Regions from separate parts of the Streptomyces johnsoniae genome, predicted to be linked through region 1. Evidence: predicted binding sites of a transcription regulator. Region 1 holds the regulator's gene; the other holds the start of a gene.
What was found. The regulator HrcA, encoded in region 1, represses chaperone genes, less so after heat shock. The targets are predictions, from matches to a motif close to TTNGCACTCNGNNNNNCNGAGTGCNAA.
Positions count from the first base shown of each region.

Region 2: groES (co-chaperone GroES) is a predicted target of HrcA. The motif match lies at 4,477-4,503, and genes of this name have one in related genera.

Region 1 is NZ_JAVREV010000007.1:317,089-324,564, reverse strand. It holds gene RM779_RS15530 (MBL fold metallo-hydrolase) at 1-300, opposite strand, end outside; gene hrcA (heat-inducible transcriptional repressor HrcA) at 490-1,506, shown strand; gene dnaJ (molecular chaperone DnaJ) at 1,507-2,640, shown strand; gene RM779_RS15515 (16S rRNA (uracil(1498)-N(3))-methyltransferase) at 2,690-3,436, shown strand; gene RM779_RS15510 (hypothetical protein) at 3,558-4,856, shown strand; gene RM779_RS15505 (hypothetical protein) at 4,853-5,362, shown strand; gene RM779_RS15500 (hypothetical protein) at 5,371-7,446, shown strand; gene RM779_RS15495 (serine/threonine-protein kinase) at 7,463-7,476, opposite strand, start outside.
Region 2 is NZ_JAVREV010000006.1:305,719-313,194, forward strand. It holds gene tsaB (tRNA (adenosine(37)-N6)-threonylcarbamoyltransferase complex dimerization subunit type 1 TsaB) at 1-263, shown strand, start outside; gene rimI (ribosomal protein S18-alanine N-acetyltransferase) at 260-790, shown strand; gene tsaD (tRNA (adenosine(37)-N6)-threonylcarbamoyltransferase complex transferase subunit TsaD) at 783-1,835, shown strand; gene RM779_RS13605 (hypothetical protein) at 1,832-2,080, shown strand; gene RM779_RS13610 (class I SAM-dependent methyltransferase) at 2,099-3,289, opposite strand; gene RM779_RS13615 (polysaccharide deacetylase family protein) at 3,404-4,354, shown strand; gene groES (co-chaperone GroES) at 4,653-4,961, shown strand; gene groL (chaperonin GroEL) at 5,057-6,682, shown strand; gene RM779_RS13630 (SDR family NAD(P)-dependent oxidoreductase) at 6,782-7,476, opposite strand, start outside.

The sequences.
Region 1 (7,476 bases):
CGCCCGCCCGCCGCGGTCCAGGTGGGCGGGCAGCCCGGCCGCGCCGTGCGCGGCGACCCCGGGCAGGCCCGCGAGCCCGAGCACGTGGTCGAAGTGCGGGTGAGTGATCACCACGCGGGTGACGGGCGCCCCCAGCAGCCCGGCCGCCTCCCCGGCCAGGGCGGCACCCGCGGCGGCCGAGGGCCCGGCGTCCACCAGCAGAACGCCGTCCGCCCCGGCGACGGCCCCGACCGTTTCGTCCCAGCCGGCCAGCCGGCACCTGATCACACCGGGTGCGAGCCGTTCCCACGTGTATTCCATGCCACGACGTTAGGCCCTGTCTGGCCGCGCGTACGGGCATGAACGGCCGGGGTGGTGGGCACCTTCTGCCCGCTGCTCGTTCCCTGGCCGTGCTACCCGGCCGTACACTGGGACAGGGCTTGGCACTCCTCGCAGATGAGTGCCAGGGCGGCCGACCAGCGACGGACAGCCGGACGGGAGGTGTGCGACATGCTCAGTGAGCGCAGGCTGGAAGTGTTGCGTGCCATCGTCCAGGACTACGTGGGCACCGAGGAGCCGGTCGGTTCCAAGGCGCTGACCGAGCGGCACAACCTGCACGTCTCCCCGGCGACCGTGCGCAACGACATGGCCGCGCTGGAGGAGGAGGGGTACATCGCCCAGCCCCACACCAGCGCGGGGCGGGTGCCGACGGACAAGGGGTACCGGCTGTTCGTCGACAAGCTCGCCGACGTCAAGCCGCTCTCGACGGCCGAGCGCCGCGCCATTCAGAACTTCTTGGCCAACGCGGTGGACCTGGACGACGTCGTCGGCCGCACGGTCCGGCTGCTCGCGCAGCTGACCCGGCAGGTCGCCGTCGTGCAGTACCCCTCGCTCAGCCGCTCGACGGTGCGCCACGTCGAGCTGCTCTCGCTCGCTCCGGCCCGCCTGATGCTGGTGCTGATCACGGACACCGGACGGGTCGAGCAGCGCGTCGTCGACTGCCCCGCACCCTTCGGCGAGACCTCGCTCGCCGATCTGCGCGCCCGGCTGAACAGCAGGATCGTCGGCGAGCGCTTCTCCGAGGTGCCGCGCCTGGTCGCGGATCTGCCGGATTCCTTCGACCAGGAAGAGCGCGGCACGGTCTCGACGGTGCTGTCCTCTTTGCTGGAGACTCTGGTGGAGGAGACCGAGGAGCGGCTGATGATCGGTGGCACCGCCAATCTGACCCGCTTCGGGCAGGACTTCCCGCTCACCATCCGGCCGGTGCTTGAGGCGCTGGAGGAGCAGGTGGTGCTCCTGAAGCTGCTGGGGGAGGCGAAGGACTCGGGCGTGACCGTGCGCATCGGCCATGAGAACGCTCACGAGGGCCTGACGTCCACCTCGGTGGTCTCGGTCGGTTACGGTTCAGGAGACGAGGCGGTCGCCAAGCTCGGCGTGGTCGGACCGACCCGCATGGACTACCCCGGAACGATGGGAGCAGTGCGCGCAGTGGCACGTTACGTCGGACAGATCCTCGCGGAGAACTAGGTGGCGGCGGACTACTACGCGATCCTTGGCGTGCAGCGCGATGCCTCGCAGGACGAGATCAAGAAGGCCTTTCGCAGGCTGGCTCGTGAGCTGCACCCGGACGTGAACCCGGACCCGAAGACCCAGGAGCGGTTCAAGGAGATCAACACCGCGTACGAGGTGCTCTCCGATCCGCAGAAGAAACAGATGTACGACCTTGGCGGCGACCCGATGGGCGGCGCCTCGGCCGGGGCGGGGGCCGGTTTCGGCGCCGGCTTCGGCAATTTCTCGGACATCATGGACGCCTTCTTCGGCACCGCGTCCCAGCGCGGCCCGAAGTCGCGCACCCGGCGCGGCCAGGACGCCATGATCCGTCTGGAGATCGATCTCAACGAGGCGGCGTTCGGCACCACCAAGGAGATCCAGGTCGACACCGCCACCGTCTGCACCTCGTGCAGCGGCGAGGGCGCGGCCCCCGGCACCTCCGCGCAGACCTGCGACATGTGCCGCGGGCGCGGCGAGGTCTCGCAGGTCACGCGGTCGTTCCTGGGGCAGGTCATGACCTCGCGGCCCTGCCCGCAGTGCCAGGGCTTCGGCACCGTCGTGCCGACCCCGTGCCCGGAGTGCGCGGGCGACGGCCGGGTCCGCAGCCGCCGCACGCTGACCGTGAAGATTCCGGCCGGCGTGGACAACGGCACCCGCATCCAGCTCGCGGGCGAGGGCGAGGTCGGCCCCGGCGGCGGTCCCGCCGGTGACCTCTACGTGGAGATCCGCGAGAAGCCGCACCCGACCTTCCAGCGCCGCGGCGACGACCTGCACTGCACGGTCACCGTCCCCATGACGGCCGCCGCGCTCGGCACCAAGGTGCCGCTGGAGACGCTCGACGGCATGGAGGAGGTGGACATCAGGCCCGGCACGCAGTCGGGGCAGTCCATCCCGCTGCACGGCCGCGGCGTGTCCCACCTGCGCAGCAACGGCCGGGGCGACCTCATCGTGCACGTCGAGGTGCAGACCCCCGGCAAGCTGGACCCGGAGCAGGAGGAGCTGCTGCGCAGGCTGGCGAAGCTGCGCGGTGAGGAGCGTCCCCTCGGGCAGTTCCAGCCGGGGCAGCAGGGCCTGTTCTCGCGCCTGAAGGACGCGTTCAACGGCCGTTAGCGGCCAGGGCGGCAGGAATCGGAGCAACGGACGGCAGGAGTCGAACGGCATGGCGACGGCGCCCGTCTTCGTGCACGACGGCCTCACCGGCAGGGGCCCGGGGCCGCTGACCCTGGCGGGCCCCGAGGGCAGGCACGCCGTGTCGGTGCGCCGCCTCCGGGTCGGCGAGGCCGTGGTCCTCACCGACGGCGAGGGCACCGGCGCCTCCGGAACGGTGGCCGCGGTGGACGGCCGGGACCGGCTCACGATCGACGTGACCGAGGTCAGCCAGGAGGAGCCGCCGCGCCCGCGGCTCACCGTGGTGCAGGCCCTGGCCAAGGGCGACCGCGGCGAGCTGGCGGTGGCCGCCATGACCGAGACGGGCGTGGACGCCATCGTCCCCTGGTCGGCGGCCCGGTGCGTCACCCAGTGGCACGGCGAACGAGGGGCCAGGTCGCTGGAGAAGTGGCGCGCCACCGCGCGCGAGGCGGGCAAGCAGGCGCGCCGCGTGTGGTTCCCGCGGGTTCCCGGGCCGATGACGACGCGTCAGGTGGCCGAAGGGCCGGTCGCCGGGGCCACGTTCGTGGCCGTTCTGCACGAGTCGGCCGACCAGCCGCTCGCGACGGCGCCGCTGCCGGAGCAGGGCGACATCGTGCTGATCGTCGGCCCAGAAGGCGGTGTCACGCCCGAGGAGCTGGACGCGTTCGCCGCCGCCGGGGCCCGCGCCTACCGCCTGGGGCCGACCGTGCTGCGCACCTCGACGGCGGGCACGGCCGCCGCCGCCCTCCTGATGGGCCGCACCGGCCGCTGGGCCTGAGCAACCGGACGGGCCCGGACCGCAACCGGTCAACAGCGGTCCGGCGTCCTGTGATTGGGGACCGGTCCCAGCCGTGGTGGGGTAGGGTCCTGCGTACTTCGGCCCAGGGGGGAACGCGATAGTGCCGCACGCGCCGCTGACGGACACGACGGAGCTGGCCAGGGAGCTGAGGCTCCTCTCCGACGAGGAGCTGCTCGCGCTCAGACGCGCCGAGCTGCGCGGGCTCGCGGACGACCTGGAGCACGACCGCGATCTGGCCGAGTGGGCCGAGATCGACCTGCTCCAGGCGTTCGCCCGCCAGGAGAGCATGGCCCCGGCCGCGCCGGCCCCGGCCCGCCGTGGCGCCCTCGGCACCCTGCGCCACCTGCTGAGCCCCGCGTTCCGGCAGGGCCTGAAGGGGCGGCCCGCCGGGCAGCTGCTGCGCGACGCGGTGGCGGCCGTGCGGCGGCGCCGCGTCCGCGACGACCTGCTGGAAGCCGCGCTCGGCATCCTCGTGTTCGTGCCGCTGCTGATCACCTGGTACGGCCTGCGGGAGGCGGGGCGCGCCTACGACGAGCTGGCCAGTGACGACCCGGAGCAGGCGACCCGGCCGTTCCTCCAGCTGTGGCAGTCCGGCTTCGACGGGCGGGTCTCCACGCTCGGCGAGTTCGACAATGTCGCGCTGATGGCCGTGCTGCTGATCTCCCTGCTCGTGCTGCTCGCGATCTGGCACGCCCGCGTCAGGAGCCGCACCGAGCGGGAGTGGGACGCGCAGCAGACCGAGCGGGAACGGCTCATGGGCCGCCTCACCTCGGTGCTCACCCGCACCCAGCTGGCCCTGTCCGGGCAACGCCTGTCCACGCCACGGCAGTTCACCGGCGAGCTGTCCAAGGCCGCTGGACGGCTCGGCACCCTGGTGCGCCGCGCCACCGACGGGCAGCAGGCGCTCGCCACGGCCACCACGGCCGCGCACGACGCCACCACGGAACTGCGCGCCGCCGCACAGCGCATCGTCGACGCGGCCACGCCGCTCGGCGCCGCCACCGTCCGCCTCGAAGCGGCCGTGCAGTCCGGGCAGGCCGAGACCACCCGTGTCAGCTCGGCCAACGCCGCCGAGGTCCGCGACGTCGGCGAGCGCATCACCAGGATGGGGCAGCAGATCGAGGCCGCCCTGACCGAACTCACCACCGTGCAGCGGGAGCTGACCGCCACCACCCAGGCCGCGGCGCAGGCGTCCCACGAGGCCGCGGAGGCCGTCACGCACAGCGCCGCCCGCACCGACGACGCGGTGCTCGGCATGCGCGAGGCCGCGGAACGGTGGGACGTGGCGGCCGCGCACTGGCAGGACGCCGCGGCCCGCGTCGACACCGGAGTCCGTGAACTGACCGGCCGGCCGCCCGGGTTCGGTGGTGTACCGAGCCAGCAGGGCGCGGGCCGGTGACCGCCGTCCGCCCCGGGCGCCCCCGGCGGCCGCGGCGCCGCATCGGCCTCATGGCGCTCGCGGGCTGGCTGTTCGCCGACTTGCTGCTGGTACTGGCGCTGGTGTCGATGAGCGGCCAGGAGGACCCGCTCGCGGCACCCGAGCCGACGCCCACCGGGCCCGCCGAGCCGACGGAGGAGCCCACCGAGCCGCCCGAGGAGCCCGACATCCCGCGCGGGGTGGAGCAGGAGCCCGTCATGTTCGACGTCGAGGGCCGGGACACGGGGTGGCTGCGGGAGCAGATCGCGGCGGCGACCGAGGAGTGGGCCGGCCAGGAGGCCGCGTTCGTGCTGACCTTCGGCGGCACGCTGAACGGCACCGGCTACGCCCGCCTCGTCAACGACCAGCTGCACGAGGCCCGCCCCGACATGTTCGCCGAGGAGATCACCGCGGAGGACTTCCTCCAGGTCAACGAGCCCGCCAACACCGCGCGGCTCTGGGTCTACTTCTACACCTCGCCGAGGTGACCGCCGCCGTGGACACCGCAACCGCCGGGGCCTGGCGCCCCGGCCGCCGGGCCGACGCGGACGGGCCGCCGCCGCCCTGGCTGCCGCTGTTCCCTGCCGTGCCCCGGTACGAGGAGCTGAGCCGCCACCTCGCCGACGGCGGTTTCCGGCACGCCGCCGACGCCCTGCTGCCGCCCGGCGGCGGCTCCGCCTACCGGCCGAAGGGGCTGGCGGGCGACGACACGGCCGGGCCCGGCCTCCGCGTCCTCGACGGGCTGTGGCTGCCCCCGGAACGCGGCCACGACCTGCGCCGCGCCGACGCCGCCGAGTGCCGCCGCGCCGCGGAGCGGTGGGAGACGTCGGGCGACCCGCGCGCGGGCGCCGCCCGGCACGTCCTCGAACGGCTGGCCGAGGCGGCGGACGACGACCCCATGGCGCTGCGGCGCCTCGTGCTGTACCAGCTGGCCTGCCTGCTGACCGATGGCGGGCCCACCGAGGAGGCGGCCGTCGCGCTGGGCGTCGACCCCGCCGAGGCCGCCGTCCTCGCCGCCGCCGTCGCGGCCGGATTCCCCGCCGCGGGCCGGATGCGGAAGGCGGCGGAGGACCTGGACGATGCCTGGCGCGCGCATCGCCTGCACCGGGCGCGGCAGCTCGCGCAGGAGCTTCCGCCGGACGCGGCCGACCCAGGACTTGTCCGGCTGCGCGCCGATATCGAGGCCCGGCTCGCCGACGTGGCACGGGAGTTGACGGACGCCGGCCGGCACGGGGAGGCGGGCCTGTACCGCGCCGCCGCCACCGCCTGCCTGCGCGCCGTGCGGCTCGCCGTGGACGACGAGGGGGCGCGCGCCGCGCTGCTCGCCGCCGCGGTGACGGGCGGCGACAGCGGCGCGATGTCCCGCGTGGCCGTCGGCGTCGAGTCAGGCACGGCCCGGCTGACGTGGCCGGCGCCCGGCCGTTCCGTCCGCTTCCAGGTGCTGCGCTGGGCCGAGACGGAAGGACCCGGCACGGCCGTCGAGGTCGCCGCCTCCGCCGCGGGCGGCGCGGGGCACGAGGCGTGGGACGCCGACCCGCCGACCGGGCGGACGCTGCGCTACGCCGTCGTGCCCTGGCAGGACGGCCGCATCGCGGGCACGGCCCGCGCCACCGCGCCGCTGCGCGTGACGCCGGACGTCACGGGCGCGCGGGCCGAGGTGGTGCCCGACGGGCTGCGGCTGCGGTGGCGGGCGCATCCGGCGGCGGCCGAGGTGCGCGTGGTGCGGACCGCGGGGCCGGGCGCGGACGCCGGAACGCCGGTGCCCTGCGGCCCCGATGGGCTGACCGACCGGCCGCTGCCGCCCGGCCCCCACAGCTACCTGCTGCGGTGCGCCTACCCGGGCGAGGACGGCGAGACGGTGTGGTCGGCCGGGGAACGGGTCACCGGAGTCGCCGAGGAGTGGCCCGCGCCGGTGCCGGGCGACATCGCGCTCGCCGCCGCGGCCGACGGCCGGGTCACCTTGAACTGGCAGGCCCCGGAGCGGGGCGAGTCCCGCCTCGTGCGGTGGCGGGAGCGTGTGCCCGAGCCCGGCGACGACGTGTCCGCTGCGCTGCCTGGCCTGTCCGCGCTCCAGGGCGAGGGCAGGGAACGCACCGTCACCGTGCTGCCGCCGCCGCGCGCCGCGCTGCGGCTGACCGCCGTCAGCGTGCTGGGTCCGCGGGCCGTGGCCGGGCCCTCGGTGCTGCTGGAGACCCTGGGCGCGGTGCGGGACCTGTCGGCGAGGAGGCGGGGGCCGGGCAGCGCGGAGCTCTCGTTCACCTGGCCGGAGCCCGCCGTGCTGGTCCTGGTGACGTGGGAGGGCGGCGGGCGGCGCGAGGAGCGGCGCGTGCCCCGCAGCCTGCACCGCGCCGGTCCTGTCCAACTGCCCGTCGGCCGCGCCGCGTACACGATCACGGCCGTGCCCCTGGCCCGCCCGGACGCCACGCACGCCACGCACGCCACCAGCGAACCCGCGGAGACCCGCCTGCCCGCGCTGCCGTTCCCGCGGCTCGCGCTGTACTACGCCCGCGAGAGGGTGGGCAGGACCGTGGGCAGGACCGTCAGCCAGGCGAGCCGACTGGTCCGCCGGTAGCGGGCGCCCGGCGGGTTCACCGTTCCCGCA
Region 2 (7,476 bases), on a different contig from region 1:
CCGGGCCCGCGGTCGGCCGGCCCGCGGACGTCGCGGCCGGGGCGGCGGGGCTGCCGGCCGTGGGGGCGGGCGCGCTGCTGTACCGGGAGGCGTTCCCCGGCGCGCGGGATGACCTGCCGCGGCACGCCTCGGCGGCGGCGCTCGCCGGGCTCGCGGCGGAGCTGATGGCCGCCGGGCAGCCGCTCCAGGAGCCGGTCCCGCGCTACCTGCGCCGCCCGGACGCGCGGGTGCCCGCCGGGTACAAGGCGGTCACGCGGGCATGACGGACGCGGAAGGGCCCGCGCTCCGCGAGATGCGCTGGTGGGACATTCCGGGCGTGCTGGCGCTGGAGAAGGAGCTGTTCCCCCAGGACGCCTGGTCGGAGGCCACCTACTGGGCCGAGCTGGCCCAGGCCGGCGGGCCCGGGCGGCGGCGCCTCTACCTGGTCGCGGAGTCGGACGGCACGCTCGTCGGCTACGCGGGCCTCGGCGTCGCGGGGGACACCGGCGAGGTCATGACCATCGGGGTCACCGCGGGCCGGCAGGGCGCCGGGCTCGGCGCCCGGCTGCTCGGCGCGCTGCTCGGCGCGGCGGCCGGCCCGTTCGCCTGCCGCGAGGTGCTGCTGGAGGTGCGCGTCGACAACCGGCCCGCCAGGCGCCTGTACCAGCGGTTCGGGTTCACCAGGGTCGGCGTCCGCCGCGGCTACTACCAGCCGGGGAACCACGACGCCCTGGTCATGCGGCGCGAGCTGCCCGCGGGCGGCGCCCTGGCGAACGAAGCAACGGAAGGGGAAGCGGGAACGCATGGCTGACGAACCGCTCGTGCTCGGCATCGAGACGTCCTGCGACGAGACGGGGGTCGGCATCGTCCGCGGCCACACGCTGCTCGCCGACGCCGTCGCCTCCAGCGTGGACGACCACGCCCGCTACGGGGGCGTCGTTCCGGAGATCGCCAGCAGGGCGCACCTGGAGGCGATGGTTCCCACGATCGAACGGGCGCTGAAGGAGGCCGGCGTCACCGCGTCCGACCTCGACGCCGTCGCCGTCACCGCGGGGCCAGGGCTCGCGGGCGCGCTGCTGGTCGGGGTATCGGCGGCCAAGGCGTACGCCTACGCCCTGGGCAAGCCGCTGTACGGCGTCAACCACCTGGCCTCGCACGTGTGCGTGGACCAGCTCGAACACGGGCCGCTGCCCGAGCCGACCATGGCGCTGCTCGTTTCCGGCGGCCACTCCTCGCTGCTGCTCGCCCCGGACATCACGGCGGATGTCAGGCCGCTGGGCACGACGATCGACGATGCGGCGGGTGAGGCGTTCGACAAGATCGCCCGGGTGCTCGGCCTCGGCTTCCCCGGCGGCCCGGTCATCGACCGGCTCGCGCGCGAGGGCTACCGGGACGCGGTCCGTTTCCCCCGCGGGCTGACCGGGCCGCGGGACGCGCCCTACGACTTCTCGTTCTCCGGCCTGAAGACGGCGGTGGCCCGCTGGGTCGAGGCGCGGCGGAACGCGGGCGAGGACGTGCCGGTGGCGGACGTGGCCGCCTCGTTCCAGGAGGCCGTCACCGACGTGCTGACGCGCAAGGCCGTCCGGGCCTGCCGCGAGGAGGGCGTGGACCACCTGATGATCGGCGGCGGCGTCGCCGCGAACTCGCGGCTGCGCGCCATGGCCGAGGAACGGTGCGCCGCGGCCGGTATCACGCTGCGGGTGCCGCGCCCCGGTCTGTGCACGGACAACGGCGCGATGGTCGCCGCGCTCGGCGCCGAGATGGCCGCCCGCGGCCGGGAGCCCTCCGCGCTCGGCCTGCCCGCCGACTCGTCGCTGCCGGTGACGGAGCCCCACGTGCCGGGCGGCCGCCGGTGACCGTGGCGCTGATGTGGGAGGCGCGGGCGGCCGAGGGGCGCGGCGCGGAGCTGCTGGCCTGGGTGCGTACCCAGCGGCCGGCGCGCGCCCCGCTGCGCCGGGAGACGTTCACCGCGCCCGCTGACCGGGTGCTGGTCATCACCTGGTGGCCCGCCGGAGCCGAGGGGGACCCGTTGCCCGAGCCCCCGCAAGAGCTGCTGCACCGGCCGGTGCACCGCTGGCGGTTCACGCGGGTGCCCGACTGAACGGCGCCCTCCGGCGGCCTACGGCCCCGCGGGGCGGCCGATCAGCACGGTGGGCGCGTCCGCGATGCGGGTGAGGAACACGGTGGCCGCGGCCGGGCCGCGGGGCTTCAGGCGGCTGCGCAGCTCCTCGGGGGTGACCGCGAAGCCGCGCTTCTTGACGGTGAGGGTGCCGACGTTCCGCTCGCGCAGGAGTGCGCGCAGCCGTTTCACGTTGAATGGCAGCACGTCGGTGATCTCGTAGGCCGTGGCGAACGGGGTGGGGCGCAGCGTGTCGGCCGTGACGTAGGCGATGTGCGGGTCGAGCAGGCGGCCTTCGACGTGCTCGGCGACGTCCGCGACGAGACCGGCCCTGATGACCGCGCCGTCGGGCTCGTAGAGGTAGCGGCCCGGCGGCCCGGCCGGCGCGGGGCGCGCAGTGCCGGTGAGGCTGTCGCCGCCGGGCAGCAGCGTGGCGCGGCGGGGCGCGGCAGGTCCGGTGCCGAACCACAGCACGGCCTCCTTCACGTCGCCGCCGTACGAGACCCACTCCGCCTCGGTGTCGCCGGGGAGCGCCTCGTGCGGCACGCCCGGCGCGATCTTCAGCGCGGCGTGCGGCAGCCGGCCGGCCAGCCCGACGGCCCAGGACAGCGGGGGCGAGTACGCCTCGGGCGCGAAGATCCGGCCGCCGCCTGTCCTCCGGCGCGCGGGGTCTACGAACGCGCCGTCGCAGCCGGAGACGTCGACGTCCTCGACGGCGGCGCAGCGCACGGTGATGCGGTCGGCGAGGCCGAGCGCCGCGGCGTTGGCCTCCGCGGCGGCGCAGGCCAGCGGGGAGCGGTCGACGGCGAGCACGCTCAGCCCCGCCCTGGCCAGGGCGATGGCGTCGCCGCCGATGCCGCAGCACAGATCGGCCACGCGCCGGACGCCGAGCGCGGCGAAGCGGCGGGCCCGCCAGGCGGCGACCGGGGCGCGGGTGGCCTGCTCGACGCCGTCGGGCGTGAAGTACATCGCCGCGGCCTCGGGCCCGAATTTCGCCGCGGCGCGGTCCCGCAGGCGGGCCTGTCCGATGGCCGCGGAGACCAGGTCGGCCGGGTGGGTGCGGCGCAGCCGGGTGGCGGCGGCCAGCTCGTCGCCGGGCGCGAGACCCCTGAGGTCGTCGAGCAGGCGCCGTCCCGGGGCGGTCAGCAGGGCGCGGAATGCGTCGAGTTCGGTTGCGGCCACACGGGTCATTCTCCCCGTCGGCGCGGAACGGCGTGCGCGGGTCCGGCGGTGGGGGTGGCAGCATCCCAAGCCATGAAGATTATCCGACAAGTAGGACAAAAGGATTGTCGGGTTGGGCGGGGAGTGCGACGCTACGGCACCCTCGGCGGCGCGGCGATGCTCGCCCTTGTCTGCTCGGGGGCCGGCCTGCCCCCGTACCTCCTGCCCGGAGCGGAGGAGCCGGCGTCGCACCTCGCGTCCACCGTGGACGCCAACCCGCCGGGCGCGCTCGGCGCGCGCACGGTCCTCGGCCTGCCGCGGCACCGCCAGGCACAGGCCGTCGCCGACGCCACCGCGGCCTACGCCAAGCGGCTCGAACGGGCCGAGGCGCGGCGCGTCGTCGCCGCAAAACGCTGGGGACTGCGCCGCGCGCCGCTGCGCGCTCCCGCGCCACCGGCACACAAGCCGAAGCTCGCCACCGAACCCGGCCACCTCTCGGGGCCCGGGCTGCCGCCGGTCATCGTCCGGGCCCCCACCGAGGACAAGGTCGTCTTCCTCACCATTGACGACGGCGCGGACAAGGACCCGAAGCTGCTGGACATGCTGCGCGAACTCGACGTGCCCTACAGCAGCTTCGTCACCGACTACGTCGCGCGCGACGACTACGGCTACTTCCGCAGGGCCCACCGGAACGGCTCCGGTGTGCACAACCACACCGTGACCCACCCGGAGCTGCCCCGGCTGTCCTACCGGCAGCAGCGCGCCGAGATCTGCCGCCAGCAGGACAACCTGGAACGGGAGATCGGCGAGCGCCCCGTCCTCTTCCGGCCGCCCTACGGCGCCTACGACCGGGACACGCTGCGCGCGGCCGCGTCCTGCGGGGTGACGGCGGTGCCGCTGTGGGCCCAGGAGGCGTTCCCCGACCGCATCGAGTGGGGGCGCGCCGACCGGAAGTTCCACCCCGGGGACATCATCCTCACCCACTTCCGCGGCCCGGGGGAGTGGGACGGCACCATGACCGACATGGTGCGGCGGGTACTCGACACCGCGACCGAGCAGGGCTTCGCCCTCGCCCGGCTGGAGGACTACCTCTAGGAACTTTCGCGGACGCGCCGGGCGGCGCGTTCCGCGGGACGTGTCCCGGCGGTCAACCGGCCCCGGACGGGGGGCGTTTCACCGGCGCGCGCGCCCCCTCGCGCTACCGCCCACCAGGCGAACTGGCACTCTAGTTGACTGAGTGCTAACCGACGCATAGTCTCGATGCTGGCACTCTCACTGCGGGAGTGCCAGACACTGCGCGACAGGTTGATCCGGCACCCGCGACGACGGGTCCACCACGTCGCCGTCCAGCCATAGAAGACCCCGTGAGATCTCCGAAGGGGGAGGTCGGATCGTGACGACCGCCAGCTCCAAGGTTGCCATCAAGCCGCTTGAGGACCGCATCGTGGTCCAGCCGCTCGACGCCGAGCAGACCACGGCCTCGGGCCTGGTCATTCCCGACACGGCCAAGGAGAAGCCCCAGGAGGGCACCGTCCTGGCCGTCGGCCCCGGCCGCTTCGAGGACGGCAACCGCCTGCCGCTCGACGTCAAGGTCGGCGACATCGTTCTGTACAGCAAGTACGGCGGCACCGAGGTGAAGTACAACAACGAGGAGTACCTCGTCCTCTCCGCTCGCGACGTGCTCGCGATCATCGAGAAGTGATCGCACCGCGCCCCTGGGTCCACGGCTGACGCAGCCGTTCACGGCCCGGGGCGCGGTTTCGTTTTCCCCGAAGAACGCAAGGGACATCCACACCCATGGCGAAGATCCTGAAGTTTGACGAGGACGCCCGGCGCGCCCTCGAACGCGGCGTGAACCAGCTTGCCGACGCGGTCAAGGTGACCATCGGTCCCCGCGGCCGCAATGTCGTGATCGACAAGAAGTTCGGCGCGCCGACCATCACCAACGACGGTGTCACCATCGCGCGCGAGGTCGAGTCCGAGGACCCGTACGAAAACCTGGGCGCGCAGCTGGTGAAGGAGGTGGCGACCAAGACCAACGACATCGCTGGTGACGGCACCACCACCGCCACCGTGCTGGCGCAGGCGCTCGTCCGCGAGGGTCTGCGCAACGTGGCCGCCGGTGCCTCCCCCTCCGGCCTCAAGCGCGGCATCGACGCCGCCGTGGAGGCCGTCGCCGACGACCTGCGCGCCAGCGCCCGGCCCATCGACTCCAAGGAGGACATCGCCGCCGTCGCCGCGCTGTCCGCCCAGGAGAAGCAGGTCGGTGAGCTGATCGCCGAGGCCATGGACAAGGTCGGCAAGGACGGTGTCATCACCGTCGAGGAATCCCAGACCTTCGGCCTCGACCTCGACTTCACCGAGGGCATGGCCTTCGACAAGGGCTACCTCTCGCACTACATGGTGACCGACCAGGAGCGCATGGAGGCCGTCCTCGACGACCCCTACATCCTGATCCACCAGGGCAAGATCGGCTCCATCCAGGACCTGCTCCCGCTGCTGGAGAAGATCATGCAGGCCGGCGGCTCCCGGCCGCTGCTGATCGTCGCCGAGGACGTGGAGGGCGAGGCGCTGTCCACCCTCGTCGTCAACAAGATCCGCGGCACGTTCAACTCGGTGGCCGTCAAGGCCCCCGGCTTCGGCGACCGCCGCAAGGCGATGCTCGGCGACATGGCCACCCTCACCGGCGGCACCGTGATCTCCGAAGAGGTCGGCCTCAAGCTCGACCAGGCCGGTCTCGACGTGCTGGGCACCGCGCGCCGCGTGACCATCACCAAGGACGACACCACCATCGTCGACGGCGCGGGCAAGGCGGCCGACATCGAGGGCCGGGTCGCGCAGATCCGCGCCGAGATCGAGGCCACCGACTCCGACTGGGACCGGGAGAAGCTCCAGGAGCGGCTGGCCAAGCTGGCCGGCGGCGTGTGCGTCATCCGGGTCGGCGCCGCCACCGAGGTGGAGCTGAAGGAGAAGAAGCACCGCCTCGAGGACGCCATCTCCGCCACCCGTGCGGCCGTCGAGGAGGGCATCGTCCCCGGCGGTGGCGCCTCGCTCGTCCACTCGGCCAAGGTGCTCGACGGCGGCCTCGGCAAGACCGGCGACGAGGCCACCGGCGTGGCCATCGTGCGCCGTGCCGCGGTCGAGCCGCTGCGCTGGATCGCCGAGAACGCGGGCCTCGAAGGCTACGTGATCACCGCCAAGGTGGCCGAGCTGGACAAGGGCCAGGGCTTCAACGCGGCCACCGGGACCTACGGCGACCTGGTCGGCGACGGCGTGATCGACCCGGTGAAGGTGACCCGTTCCGCGCTGCAGAACGCGGCCTCCATCGCCTCCCTGCTGCTCACCACCGAGACCCTGGTGGTGGAGAAGAAGGAAGAGGAGCCGGAGCAGGCCGCCGGGCACGGCCACGGCCACGCCCACTGACGCGGTCGCGCACGACCCCGCGGGCCCCCGGCCCGCCGCCCGGAGCACCGGCGGCGGCCGGGGGCCCGCCGCCGTCCCTACCCCCGTTCCCCGGCCAGTTCACTGCCCGTCGTGCCGCGGCCCGTACCTGCGGCCCGCCCGGGAGGACAGGCCGCCGAGCGCGCCGCGCGGCGCCAGCCGGGCCGCGCCCATCAGCACCTTGTACCGCGGATCGGGAATGCACACCGTCCGCCGTCTGGCCAGATCCCGCAGTGCCGCGTCCACCACCCGGTCCGCGTCCAGCCACATCCAGCCCGGGATGTTGTCCGTCCCGAGCCCCGCCCGCTGGTGGAAGCCGGTGCGCACGAATCCGGGGCAGAGCGCCATCAGCCGCACGCCGTCGGCCGCGAGGTCCCGGGCCGCGCCCTCCGTGAACTGCACCACCCACGCCTTGGACGCCCCGTAGGTACCGCGCGGCAGGAACGCGGCCACCGACGCCACGTTCACCACGCCGCCCCGGCCGCGCCGCCGCATCGGCTCCGCGGCGGCCGAGGTCAGCCGCAGCACCGCCTCGCAGTGGACCTTGAGCATCCGCAGTTCGTCGGCCACGGGCACGTCCAGGTAGCTGCCCCGCTGCCCGAAGCCGGCATTGTTGATCAGCAGGTCTACCGGGTGCGCCCGTTCGGACAACCGCGCTTCGACAGCGGCGATGCCCTCGTCGGTCGACAGGTCCGCCCGCAGCACGGCGGCCTCGATCCCGTGCCGGTCGTGCAGTTCGGCGGCCTGGTGTCCCAGCGCCTGTGCGTCACGGGCCA